Cytobacillus sp. IB215665: one gene and its partner. The main gene of each other region encodes a partner of the protein of the gene in region 2 in a complex. Links are inferred from orthologs where the notes say so. Each region holds a gene or a part of one and is shown on either strand. Other genes may lie near its edges.

The links.
Region 1: the proteins of dnaG (region 2) and dnaB are in contact, whole or in part, in a crystal structure (PDB 2R6A), measured with the Geobacillus stearothermophilus proteins. The link is inferred for Cytobacillus sp. IB215665 from one-to-one orthologs. Residues at the interface, in WP_049624496.1 of Geobacillus stearothermophilus: Lys456, Leu457, Leu458, Pro459, Ala460, Asn463, Ala464, Leu467, Leu535, Leu536, Ile537, Ala538, Gln544, Glu545, Asp548, Tyr549, His552; in WP_033016901.1 of Geobacillus stearothermophilus: Ser13, Glu15, Ala16, Gln18, Glu91, Leu92, Asp94, Ala95, Val96, Pro97, Thr98, Ala99, Ala100, Asn101, Tyr104, Tyr105, Ile108.

Annotation. Positions count from the first base shown.
Region 1 is NZ_JAXBME010000001.1:28,589-38,750, reverse strand. What follows is about bases 1-2,822. They hold dnaB (replicative DNA helicase), read right to left. Parts: upstream 2,183-2,822; coding sequence 818-2,182; downstream 1-817. Other genes in these bases: SLH52_RS00155 (DHH family phosphoesterase), read right to left, coding at 2,732-2,822; rplI (50S ribosomal protein L9), read right to left, coding at 2,289-2,735; SLH52_RS00170 (adenylosuccinate synthase), read right to left, coding at 1-372. In the rest of the region: more of SLH52_RS00155, read right to left, coding at 2,823-4,705; SLH52_RS00150 (YybS family protein), read right to left, coding at 4,743-5,669; rpsR (30S ribosomal protein S18), read right to left, coding at 6,026-6,265; ssb (single-stranded DNA-binding protein), read right to left, coding at 6,335-6,838; rpsF (30S ribosomal protein S6), read right to left, coding at 6,894-7,181; redox-regulated ATPase YchF, read right to left, coding at 7,661-8,761; SLH52_RS00125 (molybdopterin-dependent oxidoreductase), read right to left, coding at 8,843-10,162. UniProt on the Escherichia coli protein: The main replicative DNA helicase, it participates in initiation and elongation during chromosome replication. Travels ahead of the DNA replisome, separating dsDNA into templates for DNA synthesis.
Region 2 is NZ_JAXBME010000002.1:283,301-293,514, reverse strand. The notes cover bases 1-2,874. They hold dnaG (DNA primase), read right to left. Parts: upstream 2,404-2,874; coding sequence 598-2,403; downstream 1-597. Other genes in these bases: SLH52_RS03385 (YaiI/YqxD family protein), read right to left, coding at 2,439-2,874; rpoD (RNA polymerase sigma factor RpoD), read right to left, coding at 1-545. In the rest of the region: more of SLH52_RS03385, read right to left, coding at 2,875-2,885; SLH52_RS03380 (pyruvate, water dikinase regulatory protein), read right to left, coding at 3,428-4,237; SLH52_RS03375 (helix-turn-helix transcriptional regulator), read right to left, coding at 4,280-4,921; DNA repair protein RecO, read right to left, coding at 5,048-5,800; SLH52_RS03365 (YqzL family protein), read right to left, coding at 5,831-5,974; GTPase Era, read right to left, coding at 6,153-7,061; SLH52_RS03355 (diacylglycerol kinase family protein), read right to left, coding at 7,169-7,546; rRNA maturation RNase YbeY, read right to left, coding at 7,530-8,000; SLH52_RS03345 (HD family phosphohydrolase), read right to left, coding at 7,997-10,204. UniProt on the Escherichia coli protein: RNA polymerase that catalyzes the synthesis of short RNA molecules used as primers for DNA polymerase during DNA replication.

The DNA of each region.
Region 1 (10,162 bases), on a different replicon or contig from region 2:
TTTGTTAGCGCCTTTTCTCTCTTCCTCGACCTCATCAAGTTTAAGGTGATAAGGTAAAATGACATGTGCACGATTACTAATACGTAAATTTTCAGTACTTACTCCACGTTCGCGCAAATAATTCAGTTCCTTAATAAGAGCCTTAGGATCTATTACCGTGCCATTCCCAATCGTACAAATTTTATCAGCATAAAAAATGCCTGAAGGTATTAAGTGTAACTTATACGTATTACCGTTAAACTTTATTGTATGCCCTGCATTATTTCCACCTTGAGACCTTGCAACTACTTCTGCATTTGCTGAAAGAAAATCTGTAATTTTACCTTTTCCTTCATCTCCCCATTGTGTTCCAACAACGACTACTGAAGCCATCTATAGGCACCTCCGCTTTTTCCGAACTTTCATTTTTATTATTATCAAACATGATTAGTGTACCAATTTCATCGTGTATAGTCAATTAAAACCGAACATTATTATTTTTTCTAGTAATTTTGTTCGTAGTTTATAATAATCAATGGCTTAAACATTTTTTTAATAGATTGATCGTAATAAAAATTAAACACGCATACAACTAGCACCTTTTTTCTGTATAACGATGACTGTTGCGTAAAACACATCATGACAATTGGGACAAACAACATATAATAGATGATTATATAAATAGATGGTTAGCTTTATTTGCTCAGTAACAAAAATCATATTCCATATAGACGATCAACTTTTCATAATACGGAAAATTGTATTAGTTAACAAAAAAAGAACCACATGTAGATAATCTCTACTTTGTGGTTCTCTATTATTTTAGTAATCTCCTAAACTATGCTCCAGCAGGAACACTTGAATCGCCATAGCGAGTCTCTAAGTTTACAAATTTATTATACTCTTTGACAAATGCTAATTGTACAGTCCCGACTGGACCATTACGTTGTTTGGCAATAATGATTTCTATTATATTTTGATTTTCTGTTTCTTTATCATAATAATCTTCTCGATAGAGGAAGGAAACGATATCTGCATCTTGCTCGATACTTCCTGATTCACGAATATCTGACATCATCGGTCGCTTATCTTGTCTTTGTTCAACCCCACGGGAAAGCTGTGAAAGAGCAATAACAGGGACTTTTAATTCACGTGCAAGTGCTTTTAATGAACGGGATATTTCAGAGACTTCCTGCTGACGATTTTCCCCGCTTCGCCCACTACCCTGGATGAGCTGTAAGTAGTCAATTAAAATCATCCCTAGACCACTCTCTTGCTTTAGGCGTCGGCATTTTGAGCGAATTTCACTAATACGTATACCAGGCGTATCGTCGATGTAAATACCTGAATTAGAAAGGCTCCCCATCGCCATCGTTAGTTTACCCCAATCCTCAGGAGTGAGTGAACCGGTCCTTAAGTTTTGGGCATCAATATTTCCTTCAGCACAGAGCATACGCATTACAAGTTGCTCTGAACCCATCTCAAGACTAAAAATCGCTACATTTTCATCAGTTTTTGTAGCAACGTTTTGAGCTATATTTAACGCAAATGCAGTTTTACCGACAGAAGGACGTGCTGCAACAATAATTAGATCATTACGCTGAAACCCAGCAGTCATTCGATCAAGCTCAGAAAAGCCTGTTGGTATACCAGTAATATCACCTTTGCGATTGTGTAATAATTCTATATTGTCATACGTTCGAACGAGAACGTCTTTTATACTTTGAAAGTCACCTGCGTTCTTCCTTTGGGCAACATCCATAATTTGTTTTTCTGCTTCATTTAAAAGAACATCTACTTCGTCTTCTCGACTGTAGCCATCTTGAGCAATCGTCGAAGCTGTTCTAATTAGGCGACGTAAAATAGATTTTTCTTCCACTATTTTTGCATAATACTCAATATTTGCTGCAGTGGGCACAGAGTTAGCTAAATCACTTAAATAATTTAGTCCACCGATCTCTTCTAAAAGCTTCCCATCTGCTAATTCTGACGTGACTGTTACTAAGTCAACAGGTTCACCCTTATCTGAAAGTAATAGCATAACATGAAAGATTTTTTGATGAGCAGCTCGATAAAAATCTTCAGGAATTAATATTTCAGAAGCCAAAGTTAATGATGATGACTCAAGGAAAATAGCACCTAATACAGCTTGCTCCGCTTCAATATTTTGCGGTGGTATGCGATCCATTATCATATCGCTCATCCACTTTCACCATCCTATAGAAAAAATGTGATTTTTAGAAAAAGGTACGTTTAAAAATGTACACTTTATCATTAAATCACATTTTCACTCATTTTGTATAATTAAATTATTCCTCTATTACATGAACTTTGACAGAAGCGGATACTTCTGGATGTAGTTTAATAGATACGTTTGTAAATCCTAAAGCTCTAATTCCATCCGCAAGCTCTATTTTACGTTTGTCAATTTTCATTTTATGTTTTGTTTTTAATTGCTCAGCTATTTGCTTACTCGTAATTGAACCGAATAATCTGCCACCTTCACCAGCTTTCGCAGTAAATTCGATAGTGATTTTCTCAAGCTCTGCCTTTAGTTTTTTGCATTGATCTAGTTCTGCTTCAGCCTGCTTCTCTTCCTTTTTTTTCTTCGCTTCTAATGAACTCATATTACTTTTTGTTGCTTCTACTGCAAGACCTTGTTTAAAAAGAAAGTTTTGAGCGTATCCATCAGATACATTTTTTATTTCCCCTTTTTTTCCTTTCCCTTTAACATCCTTTAATAATATTACTTTCATGATTCTTTCCCTCCATCTAAATAATCATCAAGTACTAACTTTAATTTCTGTTTAGCTTCATCAATAGTTATGTTCTCTAACTGTGTTGCTGCATTTGTTAAGTGACCACCGCCGCCGAGAGCTTCCATAATGACTTGAACATTTACATTACCTAAAGATCGAGCGCTAATTCCAATTACATGATCACTACGCATCGCAACAACAAACGAAGCTGTTACATCATTCATTGATAATAATGTGTCAGCGGCTTGAGCTAATAACACTTGATCATACGTTTCATCAGCATCTCCAAGTGCTATTGTTAAGCCAGATCGATAGATCACCGCTTTTGATATTAGATTAGCACGTTTTACATAATGATCAATATTTTCTTTTAATAATTTTTGAACGAGTATAGTATCTGCACCGTGAGCACGTAAATTAGATGCAGCATCAAAAGTTCGTGAGCCAGTGCGAAGCGTAAAGCTTTTTGTATCTACGATAATTCCTGCTAACAAGGAAGTTGCTTCAAGCATATCCATCTTTAAACCTTTAGGTTGATACGCTAATAGCTCTGTTACAAGCTCAGCAGTAGAAGATGCGTAAGGTTCCATATAGACGAGAAGGGGGTCTTCTATGAAGTCCTCACCTCTTCTATGATGATCGATTACAACTACACTTTCCGTTTTATTAAGTAATCTTTCTTCAATAACTAGGGAACTTTTATGAGTATCTACAACGACTAGCAATGTCTCGTCAGTAATTATTTCAAGTGCTTGTTCAGGTGTAATAAATCGAGACCATAAGTTTGTATCTTTTTTAATCTCATTAATCAGACGTTCGATTCCAGTTCCTATATCATCTTTGTCTATTACAATGTATCCATTCTTCTCATTCACTTCAGCAACTTTTAAAATCCCTATTGCTGAACCTATTGAATCCATGTCAGGGTTGACATGTCCCATTATTAATACTTGATCACTTTCAGTTACTAGTTCTTTCAATGCGTGCGATATAACACGCGCACGTACCCTTGTCCTTTTTTCCATAGGGTTCGTTTTTCCTCCGTAGAACTTCACCTTTCCATTCGTTTGCTTAATAGCAACTTGATCACCACCTCTTCCGAGTGCTAAATCAAGACTTGATTGGGCAAGTACTCCTAGCTCAGGTAAAGATGAAACTCCTACTCCAATACCAATACTTAATGTTAAAGGCAAATGGTGCTTTGAAGTTTTTTCTCGAACATCGTCTAATATAGAAAAACTCTCAGTTTCTAATTGCTTCAAGATATACTCATTTAACACAGCGATAAAACGTTCGGATGATGTTCTTTTAATAAAAACCCCGTTTTCCTTTGCCCACTTATTTAATAAAAACGTTACTTGGCTGTTCAAATTACTTCTTGTTTGATCTTCTACTCCTTGCGTAACTTCATCATAATTATCTAACAAAATTACTGCTAGTACAGTCCGTTCATTCTCATATTGAATTTGAATTTCTTTCTGCTCTGTTACATCAAAGAAATAGATCAGACGTTCTTCTGGCTTTACATGAACTTTAACTTTTCGTTCATAAAGCGTAATAATATCATCATCAACTTCTTGCTTAATAATTGGAATTAAGCTCTCTGTAATGTCATGTAGTGAACGTCCTACTAATGTATCCTCTGGAAAATAGGAAGTCAAAAATGAGTTACTCCATTCGACATTAAAGTGTTCGTTATAAAGTAATATCCCAATAGGCATTTCAAGTAAAGCTTCTTCTCCAACTTTTTTGACTCGGTGGGAAAGAGTAGAAATATAGTCTTCTATCGATTGGTTAATTACCTTTTCGGACTTAATAAAAAAATATATAGGGATGACAAGGAGCACAAAAGCAATGATTCCGTAGATCCATTGATAAAAAGTAATAATAAGTATCATTAAAATTGAAATGCTAATTATTCCATATATAGGATACCGAATTACACTCTTTTTATAGTACGAAGGCACGTTTTTCAGCTCCTAAATTTTAAGATATATGCGCCCATTAGCGCTTAGATACTATTCTTTTCCGCAGGTCGAATCCTATATCAATTATACCTAATAATCGAATAATTGGTATAAGAAACAATGAAATGATAAATACAAACAATTGAACAACTTTGGAATAGCCTTTATGGTGTAAGAAGTAAAATAATAAAGACATACCTTGAATAATCATTAGTAGTTGCAAAATGAAATCAATATTTATCATTGGAAAAAATAAACTTGATTCTTCTTCTATAACAAATGACATAATGATCGTAATTAAATAATACCAAATTACACTTTTGGGCAGCATAAGATCTCGAAAAGGTGGCCACGGTTCAATACTTACATTAAAACGCTTAATAATCGGTATTGAAACAATTAACGAAATGAGCGCAAATAAAAACGCAGTCATAACAAAAAAACTCGGTATTAAGTATTGTAATAAATCTATTGTTGCTTGAAATTGCTTAAGGACTTGCTCATTTGCATCTTGTCCTAAGCCCTCCATCATGTTTGTAGCCATCGTTATTGACTCATTCATCAATAATGTCATTTCATTTATGAAATCAATTTTGAACAGCAACATGGATCCAACATAAATAAATGTAATATTAATTAAGTATATGACCGTTCCAACTAACAGTGTCATGTAATGACTTTTCTTTTCCTTTATTAAATACCCTGTAACAATACCACCACTTGTAAACATTAATGCTAGCGGTACTGCCAATATTGAACCAACAGCTATTGTTAATAAAATAGCAGGTATAATTAATATTATGCCATTTCGCAAACCATTTCTAATCGTAAAAAGCATAATTGGTAGTGGAAGAAAAAATATTGATACTGATCCAAGGAATGGTATGTACATTGAAATGAACACTAAAATAATAAAAATTGCTAGTAGTATAGCTCCTTCTGTTAATACTTTCGCATTCTTCACAATTCCACCTCATGTTAGCTTAATTTCTTCATTTTCTTCACTTACTATATCAATTCATAATTAGTACGTAAAGTAAATGCGATTGCTCAGTCTCAGCAATAGAGTATGGTGCCTAGTTAACCAGCAAGCACTGAAGGCACTTCATATGAAGGCTTTGGAGTTGGATATAAACAACGTTCGTTTTACATAAGGCTATTTTCAGACAGACAGACGACAGATCGTCAATGCGCGTATTTATACTGCGTACGACATAATCACTAAAGCTATAACAGCCTGAGGAACAAAGACTTAACATAAGTATGTACCTATTTAAGAAAGGAAAAAGCAGCAAGGAACCCCCGCTGCTTTAAAAATTATTATTCACCTGTAACATAAGGTAGTAATGCCATTTGACGAGCGCGTTTAATAGCAATAGTTAATTTACGTTGATATTTAGCGCTTGTGCCTGTAACACGACGTGGTAAAATTTTACCTCTTTCTGAGACAAACTTTTTAAGTACATCAATATCTTTGTAATCGATGTGCGTGATACCGTTAGATGTGAAATAACACACCTTACGACGTTTAGCACGTCCTCCTCTGCGTCCTCCTGCCATTGTTCATCCTCCTTTCTATTTCATTTATATATACACGTTCAAGAATAATCGAATAAACTACTCAGCAAATTAGAACGGCAAATCGTCATCAGAAATGTCTATAGGCTGTCCATCATTTGCAAACGGATCGTCATTTACTCGAGTAAACCCTTGATTATTATTATTATTACGTTGGTTCTGATTTTGTCCAAATTGCTCGTAGCCACCTTGGTTTCCTTGGTGATTATTGCCTGCAGGTCGCTGCTCATTACCTGATCGCGGCTCTAAAAATTGCACACTTTCAGCAACTATCTCAGTTACATATACGCGTTTACCGTCTTGTCCTTCGTAGTTGCGTGTTTGAACACGTCCATCTACTCCAGCTAAGCTACCCTTTTTCAAGTAGTTTGCGACGTTTTCAGCTGGTTTACGCCATACAACACAATTAATAAAATCGGCCTGTCGTTCACCTTGCTGATTTGTAAATGTTCTGTTGACAGCTAACGTAAAGGTTGCAACTGCTACTCCACTTGGAGTATATCGTAATTCTGGATCTTTCGTTAATCGTCCGACAAGAATTACACGATTCATCATCAGAACCACTCCCTTTAAAGAACCTCTATTTTACAGAGTTTCTTTCAATTTATATTTATTCTTCTTCTTTTACAACGATATGGCGAATAATATCTTCACTAATTTTTGCTAGGCGATCAAATTCGTTAATCGCTTCAGCATTAGAAGCTACTTGTAAAATCATATAATAACCATCACGGAAATCATTGATTTCATAAGCTAGACGGCGTTTTCCCCATTCTTTTACTTCAGCAATCTCCGCACCTTTTTCAGTTAAAACGTTGCTAAAACGTTCAACAACTGCTTTCTTTGACTCATCGTCAATGTTTGGGCGGATGATATACATAATTTCGTATTTTCTCATCACAGTCACCTCCTTTTGGTCTGACGGCTCTCAAATGAGAGCAAGGAGCAATTGAATTAATTACTCACAATACGTGATTATAGCATATGGAGAAGAATATCGCAAGCGCCTTACAAATTTCTGATAAACATTTCGCCATTTCACATGAAGGTACTTTTTGTCCTCCAATGAAATGGCGAAGTAACCTCGAAGAGATAGACACTCGAGCTTCTTATTGTTAAATAAAATTAACCCTTGTATATACATTTAAGCGCATGCACCTAAAAAATCTTACAAAACACAATTATGTGAAGCCATTACTTTTACGTCGAGCTGTTTTCACATGATTGTGCTTGCCAACAAACACGCACATAACTAACGTTCGTGACATCTTTTCTTCTATAAAGCAAAGACAATGGCTATCACCATCATCTAGCTTCTCAAATTAAGTTAAAGTAGTAACAAAGTTTACGAAAAGAGCCTAAACGATAGATACTGTTTTACACATTAAATCGAAAGTGAATGACATCTCCATCTTGAACAATATACTCTTTTCCTTCCAAGCGAACATTACCAGCTTCCTTCGCCGTTGTCATAGAACCTGCCGCTAAAAGGTCGTCGTATGACACTGTTTCTGCTCTAATAAAGCCACGTTCAAAATCTGTATGGATGACCCCTGCACATTGAGGAGCCTTCATTCCTTTACGGAAAGTCCATGCTCTAACCTCCTGAACACCGGCTGTAAAATAAGTAGCTAGTCCAAGTAAGCTATAGGTTGCACGAATAAGTTGATCTAGGCCTGATTCTTCTATTCCGAGCTCTTCAAGAAACATTTCTTTCTCTTCCCCTTCAAGCTCAACAATCTCAGATTCAATTTTTGCGCATACTACGATGACTTCTGAATTTTCTCCTGCTGCAAATTCTCTAACTTGCGTTACATATTCATTGTTTGAAGGATCCGCGACTTCCTCTTCACTGACGTTCGCCACATATAGAATAGGTTTAATCGTTAATAAGTGTAGTCCTTTAACAATTTTCATTTGCTCTTCAGTAAACTCAACTGAACGTGCTGGCTTTTCATTTTCAAAAGTTTCCTTCAGCTTCACAAGCACCTCGTGCTCGTACATCGCTTCTTTATCTTTCTGCTTTGCCATTTTGCCAACGCGATCAATTCGTTTATCTACAGTTTCTAAATCTGCTAAAATTAGTTCTAAATTAATTGTTTCTATGTCTGCAATTGGATCCACTTGACCAGACACATGAGTAATATTTTCATCCACAAAACAACGAACAACATGACAAATAGCATCAACTTGTCGAATATGAGACAAAAATTTATTACCTAAACCTTCACCTTTACTTGCTCCCTTAACAATACCAGCTATATCTGTAAATTCAAATGCTGTAGGTACAGTCTTTTTCGGCTGAACAAGCTCCGTTAATTTCTCCAAGCGATGATCAGGTACTTCTACTATGCCTACATTAGGATCTATTGTACAAAACGGGTAGTTTGCTGATTCAGCTCCCGCTTGAGTAATTGCATTAAAAAGCGTAGATTTACCAACATTCGGTAGACCCACAATTCCTGCAGTTAAAGCCATTGTAATTTCACTCCTCTTATTTATCCGCTATCAATTCAGTCTTTCCCAATTATAGTGATTCCTAGTTAAAAAAACAAGGAGTTATATTTTTTCAATCGCTACAACACAATCAAACAAAGTGCTCCCCATCCCATTATCTGAAATACGATTTGGAGTGAGCAAATTAACACTTCCACCAAACTTACTCCACTGACCTTCATCTATATTAATTGTATTGCGATGGGCTTCTTTCAAAATTCGCACACGTCCCTCTAGTTCTCCACGTTCATTAAACACTTTTACAAGATCATCTTCTTGTAGTCTTTCTTTTTCAGCAACATCTTTTGATACCTCTACCTTAATTTCTTGCATAGAATCAATAAGATGATAGTGTTGCGAATGATTTGATCTCAATGGATGAATGGACAACAAAGTATATGGATATTTTCCAAGGAGATCTGGATTTTTTTGTTTTGATTCAAGTGGATAATCAATTCGTAACCGGCCATCAAAACCTTTTTGGGTTGCTTGTGATGAAGTAAATTCATACTTTCCACTTGCTGTCATAAACTTCTTATCACTCCAAGGAACATGATCAATAGGTAAAGGTAAATGATCATACTTTCTTAATCTCTCAAGTGTAATACCTTTTGTAACTAAATCTCCTAACCCAATATTAATAAATTGTTCTCTATCAAATGCAAAATCATCTGCAAAACTTAAGCGTTTTGCCAACTCTGTCCATATCATTAATTCCGATTTTACTTCACCGGGAGGCTCGACTAATTTTGAACCATAATTCACGTAATGATGATACATAGACGAATAATACACGTCCTCTTCTTCAAATACGGTCGTAGTTGGTAATACATAATCAGCCATCTGAGCAGTATCAGTCATAAATTGTTCTACAACAACTATCGTGTCTACCTTTGAAAAAGCTTGTTTCACTCGATTTGTATTTGGTACTTGTGTAACTGGGTTTCCACATGTAACAAAGACCATTTTAATAGGCGGATCATTAGCTAAAAGAATCCCTTCTGCTTGTTGCATCATGGTAAATGTCCTTTTATGATGTCTGCGATTTGGCAATGACAGTGCATTTATGTCAAAGCTTTCACCGACTTGCTTATTAGCAAAATTCACACCTCCACCAGGAATACCGATATTACCACTTATTGCAACCAAAGCATCGATCAAACGGATCGTATTCCCTCCATTTGTATATCTTTGCATACCTAAACCTAAATAAGTCATTGTTGGCTCATTCGCATATATATGAGCTAATTTTGTCATAATATCTTTCGATACATCTGTAAGCTCTTCAAGTTCATCTAGTGTTATTTCTTCAAGTATGTTCAGTAAATCACTATAGCCAAGCGTATGGTCATCAATAAATTGTTGATCTTGTAAATTGAGGCG
Region 2 (10,214 bases):
TCAAATTTTTCAACCGCTTTGATCAAACCCATGTTGCCTTCTTGAATCAAGTCAAGAAACAACATACCACGACCAACATAACGCTTTGCAATACTTACAACTAATCGTAGGTTTGCCTCTGCTAGACGACGTTTTGCTTCTTCATCACCTTGTTCAATGCGTTTAGCTAGAGATATTTCATCTTTAGCAGATAACAAATCAACACGTCCAATTTCTTTTAAATACATCCGAACTGGATCATTAATTTTTACTCCTGGAGGTACACTTAGGTCATTAAGGTCAAATTCTTCTTCTTTCGCTAGATCTTGGATGTTGGGGTCTTTATCTTCATCACCGTCACCAATTAATTCTACACCTTGTTCACCTAAAAATTCATAATATTCATCCATTTGGTCTGATTCAATTTCAAATCCAGACATACGTTCGGCGATCTCTTCATAAGTAAGTACCCCGCGTTTCTTCCCTATCTCTGTTAATTGTTCTTTTATTTGGTCAAGTGTTAATTCAGTATCAATATCTTTAGAACGAGCTGACTTTTCAGCCATCTGTCCCCCTCCTTCCAAGCTTATCACGAGGAACTAGTTATACAATAAGTCCCTATTTAAGAGATCTTGATATTTGTATAATTTCGTTCGCAATGGTTGCAGCCTTCACAAAATCTTTTTGCTGTTCGGCATTTTGTTTTTCTAACTCTTTTTCCTTTAGTTTCAAAAGTTTTGGATATGTTAATACATGGTTTATATAATCAGTAAGCTCTTGCTCTGATACATCATCATTAATAGCCAACATTGCAATTTCTGATACTGTTTTTTGAAGGTTTCCATTTTGGACACGTTGGATGAACGAGCTAACGTCAGCGTCATTTCCTTCCTCATAAAATGCATACAGATAAGTAATTATTGCCCTATGTTCCTCAATGTTAAAGTCGCCTTGTATTGTTTGTTGAACTTTAAAAGCAATGTCCTTATTACGAAGCATATGTGCAATTAGGAAACGTTCTGCATTTTGAAATGCAGGTAATAGTTTTGTCTGAGTATGAGTTCTAAATGATATTTTATTACTATTCCATGTATGGTTATCCTTTTTACGATGTCCCTGTTTTTGAAGTTGACTTAATTGTTGCTGCAATGCGTCTAATGATATAGAAAACTCACTAGATAGCTGCCTTATATAGTGGTCACGTTCAACCGCCTTATCTACAATGCTTATTTCCTTAAGTACTTCATCTATATAACGCATGCGCTCCCCTTCATCTTGAAGGTTTTTGCCTCTTCTTAAATATTGCATTTTAAATGACATTAACGAAACACTTGCCCCTATTACATCGGTATTAAATTTTTCTGATCCATATTTTTGAATGTAGTCATCAGGGTCAAAGCCTTCAGGCATTTGCGCAATCTTCACAAAGCATCCTTCATCAGATAATAGCTTTGAAGCACGAAAGGATGCTTCGATTCCTGCATTATCAGAATCATAACAAATCGTAATTGATTCAACATTTCTTCTTATTATCCTTGCTTGCTCATCAGTTAAAGATGTTCCCATCGTTGCAATTGAATGTTCAATTCCACACTTATTTGCAGCTATTACATCTCCAAACCCTTCAAAAAGAATAACATGCTGTTGCTTTCTTATATGCAACCTTGATTGATGAAAGTTATACAATAGTTTTCTTTTGTTAAAAATAGAGCTTTCTGGACTATTTAAATACTTTGGTTTTTCATTTCCAAGCACCCTTCCAGAGAATGCTACTACACGCCCCTGGTGATCATATATCGGAAACATAATACGGTTACGGAACCTGTCATAAAATGAACCTTCGGCGTCCTTTTTAACAATTAATCCTGCTTTTTCTAATAGTATGGCGGAAAATCCTCTTTTCATCAGAAACTTTGAAATGAAATCCCAAGAATCTAGGGCATACCCAATCTCAAATTTTTCTATCATCTCTTTCGTAATGCCTCGATTAAGCAAATAATCCAAGGCGTCTTGACCTTCTTTTGTATTAACAAGTAAATGATGATAGAATTTTTTCAATAAGTCATGCGCTTCAAGCATTTTAGAGCTCTCATTAGATTTTGCCACTTCAATAGGAGCAGTTGTGTATTTGGTTACATCAACATCTACCTTTGCTGCAAGCCGTTCTGCTGCCTCTACAAAGGAAAGACCTTCAAGTTCCATTAAAAAAGAAAAAGCATTTCCTCCAGCTCCGCATCCAAAACAATGGTAAATTTGCTTTTCTGGAGAGACCGAAAAAGAAGGCGATTTTTCTCCATGGAATGGGCAAAGTCCGAAATAGTTTCTCCCTTGCTTCTTCAATTGTACATATTCACTTATTAAATCAACGATGTCTGTTGAGTGATGTAATTGTTGGATAACTTCTTCGGGAATTCGATTTCCCATAACTAACATCTCCGTGTGATAAAGTTATTCTCTATTTATGATTTAATTCCTGCAAGTTTCGACAAAATTTTTTTAAAAGATTTGATAAAATAGTTACGATCATTTGATGAAAACGCTTTTGGACCTTTTGTGTGGTGTCCGGCTCTCCGTTCTTTTGCTGAAATATACCGAAGCTGTAGCATTAAATCCATGTTGTTTTCATGAAAGATTTTTCCACGTGGAGATATGACAACTACACCTTTCGGAAGTAGAATACTCGCCAATCCATGATCTTGTGTAACGACAACATCATTTGCACATACTTTGTTCATGATATGTAAATCCACTGCCTCTTTATCTGAATCAACAAAGACCCACTTAGCTCCAAGGTCAGTTTCTGAGACATGTGCATACGATGCGATAAAGGTTACTTCTGCGACATAATTTTTTGCAACTTCAACAATTTCTGATTTTACTGGACAAGAATCAGCATCTACAAAGATCCTTACAACTTTTTTACTATATCTCTCTATTCTACATCACTCCGAGGATTCCTTCTTTTCATAGATACTCCTTATCATAAATACAAAAGTAACAAATTTGTTACTTTTTCTTTGTCGAATTATTTTTAAGTTTACCCCTTGACAACTTACAATAAATAGTTTATTCGTAATAACCAAACTCTAAACCTTTTTTATCACAATTTTTTATTATAATATAAAGTTCAATGATTGGCTATACAAATAAAGCAAATATAAATCAAGTTTAAGCATGAAAAAAATAACAATAAACTTTATTGCTACTTTCGTCTTGATTGTTGTTTTCATATTAAAACTAAACACATATTCAATAACACTTAGTGGCCTTTTCATCTTTAAAAACAGTTAGCACATAAAGTGTGGCATCTTTTCTGTTCTACAACGATGACAAACATATAAAACCACATGTTGCGATTCAATAAAGTTTGCGAAAAGACCATATATATGAATTCACCAACCCCCTGGGTTGAATATACTAAAGCACATATCACTGAAAAGTGTATGCGCTAAATTGTACGATTATTATAGATGTTTAAAATTGTATTTGCGGTTTCCTCTACCGCTTTATTCGTTACATCAATAACATCACAACCAATGTTGGTAATAATATTATCGAAATAGCATAACTCTTCATTTATTCTATCTATATTTGCGTAAATCGCTTTATCATTCAGCCCCAGAGACTTCAAACGCTCTTTTCTTATATAGTTTAACTTTTCAGAGCTTATTTTTAACCCAAAGCATTTATTAGCAGGTACTTGAAATAGTTCGTCAGGAGGGTCAACTTCAGGTACGATTGGTACATTTGCCACCTTTAAACGTTTATGAGCTAAATATTGTGATAATGGAGTTTTGGAAGTGCGTGACACACCAACTAAGACAATATCAGCTCTTAAAATGCCTCGAGGGTCCCTTCCATCATCATACTTTACAGCAAACTCAATAGCTTCAACTTTCTTAAAGTACTCATCATCTAGCTTTCTAACCATACCTGGTTCTTGGCGAGGTTTCGTATCATAAGCAATTTGCATTTTATCTATAAGTGGACCAATAATATCATAAATTACAACACCTTCACGCGCTGCTTCTTCAATCAAAAACGTACGCATTTCTGGAATAACTAACGTATAAGCAATAATTGCATTATTCATTTTTGCTAGTGAAAGTACTTCGGTAAGAGTAGACGTATCCTCAACATATGGCACTCGCTTAATTTCAATGTTCGTGTTGCTAAACTGGCATATAGCCGCTTTTACAACAAGTTCTGCTGTTTCTCCTACAGAATCAGATACTACATATATTTGTGGGTTATTCATCCTATTCCCCCATTTCAGTATATTAATAGACTTACAAATTGTTTATATTAATTCATCTTCCTCTATTGCTACAAGTACCTTTGTCATATTTGTTTTCGTAATTCTACCGATTACTTCATACCCTTTGTCTGTTTCTTTTATGACTGGTAATGCATCAATTTGCTTTTCAATTAATATTCTAGCAACATCTATCATTAAGTCATCTCTTTTACACATCGTTATATTCGGCATTCTTGTCATAATAATATTAACAGGAATTGTTGTCAACTCTTGTTTACCGATACTAGCTCTAAGTAAATCCTTCCTTGATAAAACACCAACGAGTGAAGTGTTATCATCTACTACGAACAGTGTACCAACATCTTCTAAAAACATTGTACAAATAGCATCATACACCGACACACCTTCATTAACTACAACAGGAATTGATTGGTAATCCTTAACTAAGATTTTCTTTATTTTATCGCTCAACAGCTGTGAACCAGTCTTTCCTGTATAAAAATAGCCAACACGAGGTCTTGCTTCTAAGTAACCAGCCATTGTTAATATAGCTAAGTCAGGCCGTAATGTCGCTCTTGTTAAATTTAATTGGTCTGCAATATGTTCACCGGTGATAGGTCCATTATCCTTAACAATTCGTAGTATTTGCTCCTGTCGTTTACTTAATTCGATTGTAATCACCACCTTTAATTTTAGCAATCGCGATATATACTCCTATGTAGTTTGTTACTACAAGATATTATATACTAAGTTGGTAGCTTTGAAAAAACCTACTGTATGTTTTAATACAATAGGCTGATGTTAAATACATTATAGTTTATTTTTCAAGTTGTCTAATTGATTTAAAAATCTTTTTGATTTTAACGCTAGCCCTGAGTATTCATCATAGTATGCAGCTATGATCGTATTTAATTGTTGCTTAGTTTCAGTTTTAACAGAAATCCTGCCTAATCTACTTAGATCATAATAGTAAAAAAGTCGTAATAATCTTACCGTAGCCTGCGATACCTTCAAATGATGAACATCTTTTCCATAACACCTATGACAGATTAAACCACCTTCTTTTATAGAAAAAGCAAACTGCCCTTCACTATTATGGCAAATGGCACAATGATCTAACACCGGATGTAACCCTAATACTTGTAAAATTTTCATTTCGTAAATGAAGGTTAATATTTCTAAATCTTCTCCCTCATTCATATAGTTGAGAGTTTGATAAAGTAATTCAAATAAAAAAGGGTTTGCTTTTAGATCTTCCGTACTTTTATCAGTCAGCTCTACAATATATGACGCATATGCAGTACGAAATATGTCTTCACGAATAGCTCGTAATGATGAGCTTGCTTCTCCTTGTTGAAGGTTGCCTAGACCACTTCCTTTTTGTATTAAGAAATGGCCATAAGTAAATAATTGAGTAATTGAGGCTAGACGACTATTAGGCTTCTTTGCTCCTCTAGCCATTACTCCAATTTTACCTGCTTCCCTAGTAAATAGAGTAACAATTTTGTTTGTTTCACCATATTCATTTGTTCGAATAACAATTCCTTCATACTTTTGTAACAAGTTTTGTCCACCACCAAAAAATCAGGCAGATCACGACATTGGAAAATCTAGTTTTGCTAGGTCATTCTCTTTGTCTTCGGGTCCTCCATCGTTTTCCTTCTCTAATTCCTTAAAAAGAAGGTACGTATCAATGTTACCTGTTTGACTAAATATACTCCAGGTAAAATCTAACATAAGAATCCCACCTTTCTGATGATACACGCTAGCATATAACTTCCAATCCCTATGTTTAGGGTGAGCACTCCTGCCAATATCATGTTACACAAATTTTGTTAAAAGGTGTTTCTCAAACGTCTACCCCTATATTTTATGGGAAAAAGTCCAGGATGACAACTTGTCCAAATCGAAATCATTAATAATCTTCTTCATTAAAACCAAAGTCTCGAATGTGTGTCAATTTGTTGCGCCAATCTTTTTGAACTTTAACCCAGAGCTCTAAAAACACTTTCGTGCCTAATAATGTTTCAATGTCATGTCTTGCCCTTTTTCCAATTTCTTTTAGCATCTTTCCTTGCTTTCCAATGACTATCCCTTTTTGAGAACTTCTTTCCACTATTATCGTTGCACTAATATAAATGGCATTATTGTTCTCTCTTCGCTGAATACCGTCTATTACTACTGCAATGGAATGTGGAATCTCTTCTCTTGTTAAATGTAGTGCCTTTTCTCTAATTAACTCAGCAATAATAAATCTTTCAGGATGATCTGTTACCTGATCTTCTGGATAATACTGAGGCCCTTCAGGTAAATGTTTTTTAATTTGATCTAGCAGAGTTTCGACGTTACTACCTTGTAAGGCAGAAATTGGAACAATTTCTTTAAATGAATATTTCGTTTCATATTGCTTAATTAACGGCAACAAGTCATCAGGATGGATTTCATCTATTTTGTTTACAACAAGGAAGACTGGCGTATTCACCAATTGTAATCTTTCAATAATATATTCATCACCACGACCAATTCCTTCAACAGCGTTTACCATAAATAGGACGATATCAACTTCTCTTAAAGTATCCTGCGCTACCTTCATCATGAAATCGCCAAGCTTATGTTTCGGTTTATGTATTCCTGGTGTATCAATAAAAATAATTTGACTGTGATCTTCCGTATAAACCCCTTGGATTTTATTACGTGTCGTCTGAGGTTTATCACTCATAATTGCAATCTTCTGACCAATTACTTGATTTATAAAAGTTGATTTTCCAACATTCGGCCTACCAATGATTGATACAAAGCCTGAATGATATTTTGTAGTATTCATCAAAATCCTCCAAGATGTCATAAAATAGTAAGAAACATACAAAACGATAACCCCGAGTGCATCAAATGTGACTCGAGGGGATAGAGTTCGAAATGCGCAAGCGCCGCTTATAAAAATAATATAAGTTTTGGCAGAAAAATAAGTATTCCAATCATAACGGAAATAATCGCAAAAAGCAAAACTGCTCCAGCTGAAATATCCTTGGCAAGTTTAGCTAATGGATGGTAATCATTCGTAATTAAGTCAACTGTTCTTTCAATTGCTGTATTTACCATTTCCAGACTCAACATTATGCCTATCGTAATGATTATTGCTACCCATTCAATTGGAGAAAGTCCAACAAATAATCCTAAAAACAACACAATAATTGCGATATTAATATGAATTTTAAAATTTCTTTCCTTACTAGCTACATGTCTAATACCATTTATCGCAAACAACAAACTGTTTCTAAATTTATTGTTATTTCTATCTCGATAGCCCATATTGTTCAAGTATTTCCTTTTGTTTAGTAAACATAATTACTTCTTCTTCTTCAGTCTCGTGATCATAGCCAAGCAAATGCAATAATCCGTGAACTGATAAAAAAGCGAGCTCCCTCTCAAATGAATGTCCATATTCCTCAGCCTGTTCTTTTGCTTTGGTCGTTGAAATGATAATATCTCCTAGCACCACAGGAAGTTCTATACCTGTAATTTCGATTTCATCCTCCCCCATTTCTTCCATAGCAAATGAAATAACGTCAGTCGGTTGATCTTTATTTCTATACTCTCTATTAATTTCTTGTATGCGCTTATTACTAACAAATGTAATTGATAATTCTGCTCCGTCATCAATATTTTCTCTTGTTGCTACAAATTGTAAGATGTCTTCCACCAAGTTTTGATGTCCGTCTCTCACCTTTTTTGTTTCATCAATAAAATCGATAATTAAACTCATGCCTCTTTCACCTTCTGTCTCGTTGCTTCTGGATATTCAATTCTTGAGTGGAATATCCCTTTTAAAGTTTCACATAGAGATGATGAAACAACATCAAGCTCTTTCAAAGTTAAATCGCAACTGTTCAGCTGCCCATCTTGTAATCGATCTGCAATGATATTCTTAATAAGCTTTTGAATTTCTGCTGAACTTGGATTTGTCAGCGAGCGTACTGCTGCTTCTACACTATCTGCAATTCCTATAATGGCAGCTTCCTTCGTTTGTGGCTTTGGCCCTGGATAGCGAAACTCTTCTTCTGATATAGGAATTTCAGATTGCTGTTGAGCTTTATGATAAAAATACTTTATTAATGATGTTCCATGATGCTGTGCTGCTATATCCACAATTTCAGTAGGTAACTTGTGTTTCCTTAACATTTCTGCCCCTTCTGTTGCATGTGCAATGATTATATTTTTACTCAGCTGCGGGGCAATATTGTTATGAGGGTTTTCGATATTCATTTGATTTTCAATAAAAAACTGAGGTCTTTTCGTCTTTCCTATGTCATGGTAATATGAACCGACTCTAGCTAATAAACCATTTGCACCAATCGCTTCACATGCAGCCTCAGATAGATTTGCAACCATTACACTATGATGATATGTCCCTGGAGTTTCCACTAGTATTTTCCTTAACAAAGGATGGTTTGGATTTGACAGCTCTATAAGTTTTATCGTCGAAAGTATGCCAAAACCTGCTTCTAAAAATGGCATAATCCCGATTGTGAGAACAGCTGCTGAGAGACCTGAAAATATCGCCATTGCTACGTAAATTCCTATTTCCAATAAAGAATATTGTCCGTTTTTCAGTAACATGATTGATGTAATTACAATAATATTAATTACCGAAATGAATAGACCAGATTGAAGAATTTTTGCACGACGGTTAATTCGATCTAAGAAAAACACACCTACTAAGCCACTACATAAAAAGTAAACACCAATCGAAAAGTTAAAAGAACCAATAACTCCTTCGTTAAACATAATACTACCGCACACAGCAAATATCGTACTAGTTAATACCGCTAAGCGATCATTTATCAACACCTTGATTAACAAAGGGCCTACAGCAATTGGAGTTAAATAACCAATATCTGACCATCCAAACTGATGTAGTAAACTAGTTCCTTTCATTAACAAAATCGTTATAGTGAATATGATTGTATATAACAATAAGTCCACATTCTTATTTGACCTTTTACTTTCATCTCTAAAGAAATGATATGCAACTGCTGCTAACATCAAACCAATCATTAAGCCAAGCCCTATAAAAGGCTGAAAAGAACGTTTATTTTGTACTAAATCAATTACTTCAAGCTTTCTAATGATATCTTGAGTTATCAGCTCTCCTTCCTCTACAATAATTTGACCTTGTATAATCATCACGGGCTCCACTGCATTTCTTGCCTGTTCCCGCTTTTCCTCGGTAGCTTCAACATCATAAATCATGTTAGGAATAATGACGAATTTCACTAACTTGGATATAGTATTTCTTAACGAAGATTTAACATTAAGGTACTGTAATTCATTCTCTGCTTGTCTTTTTGCACTCTCTATTTCATTAGTACGGAGCTCTTCACTCATAATATTTTGCACTACTGTAATAGCTTTCTCTTGAGCATTTGTTAATTGCTCAGGTGTAGCTTGAAATAGGACCTCGATCTCCTGATCTGAAAACAGATTGACTATATCTTCTGGCATCTTTGTTTTGAGCAACTCTATTTTTTCTTCATCAGTCGGTTCTAAGCGTTGTGGCTCTAATTCAACTTCTTCATTTTCTATGCCTTCTTCGTTTTCAATAACCGCTCTAATATTTGCATATTTTTCGTTTAATTCGCCATTGACTTCATCAATCCAAGAAAAAAAGTCAGAAATTACATCTACGCTATTTTCTTCATATTCTTTTTTTTGTAAGAATACATCCTGTACCTCTCCAGCAGCTTCCTTTCTTTTTCGCTCAGTCATTTCTTTATCTTCTATCGTTTTCGGGGAGTATATCGTTTGTTCTGCATCACTGTGTAATTGGATATTGTACTTCTTTGGCTCTACGTTACTATATAAAGCTAAAAATATAACCGCTGCTATAACAACATAAAAACCGATATGAACAAACTTATATTCTTTCAGCAATGTTAGAAGTTTTTTCATATATTCGATTAATTTCATGAATTCTGCT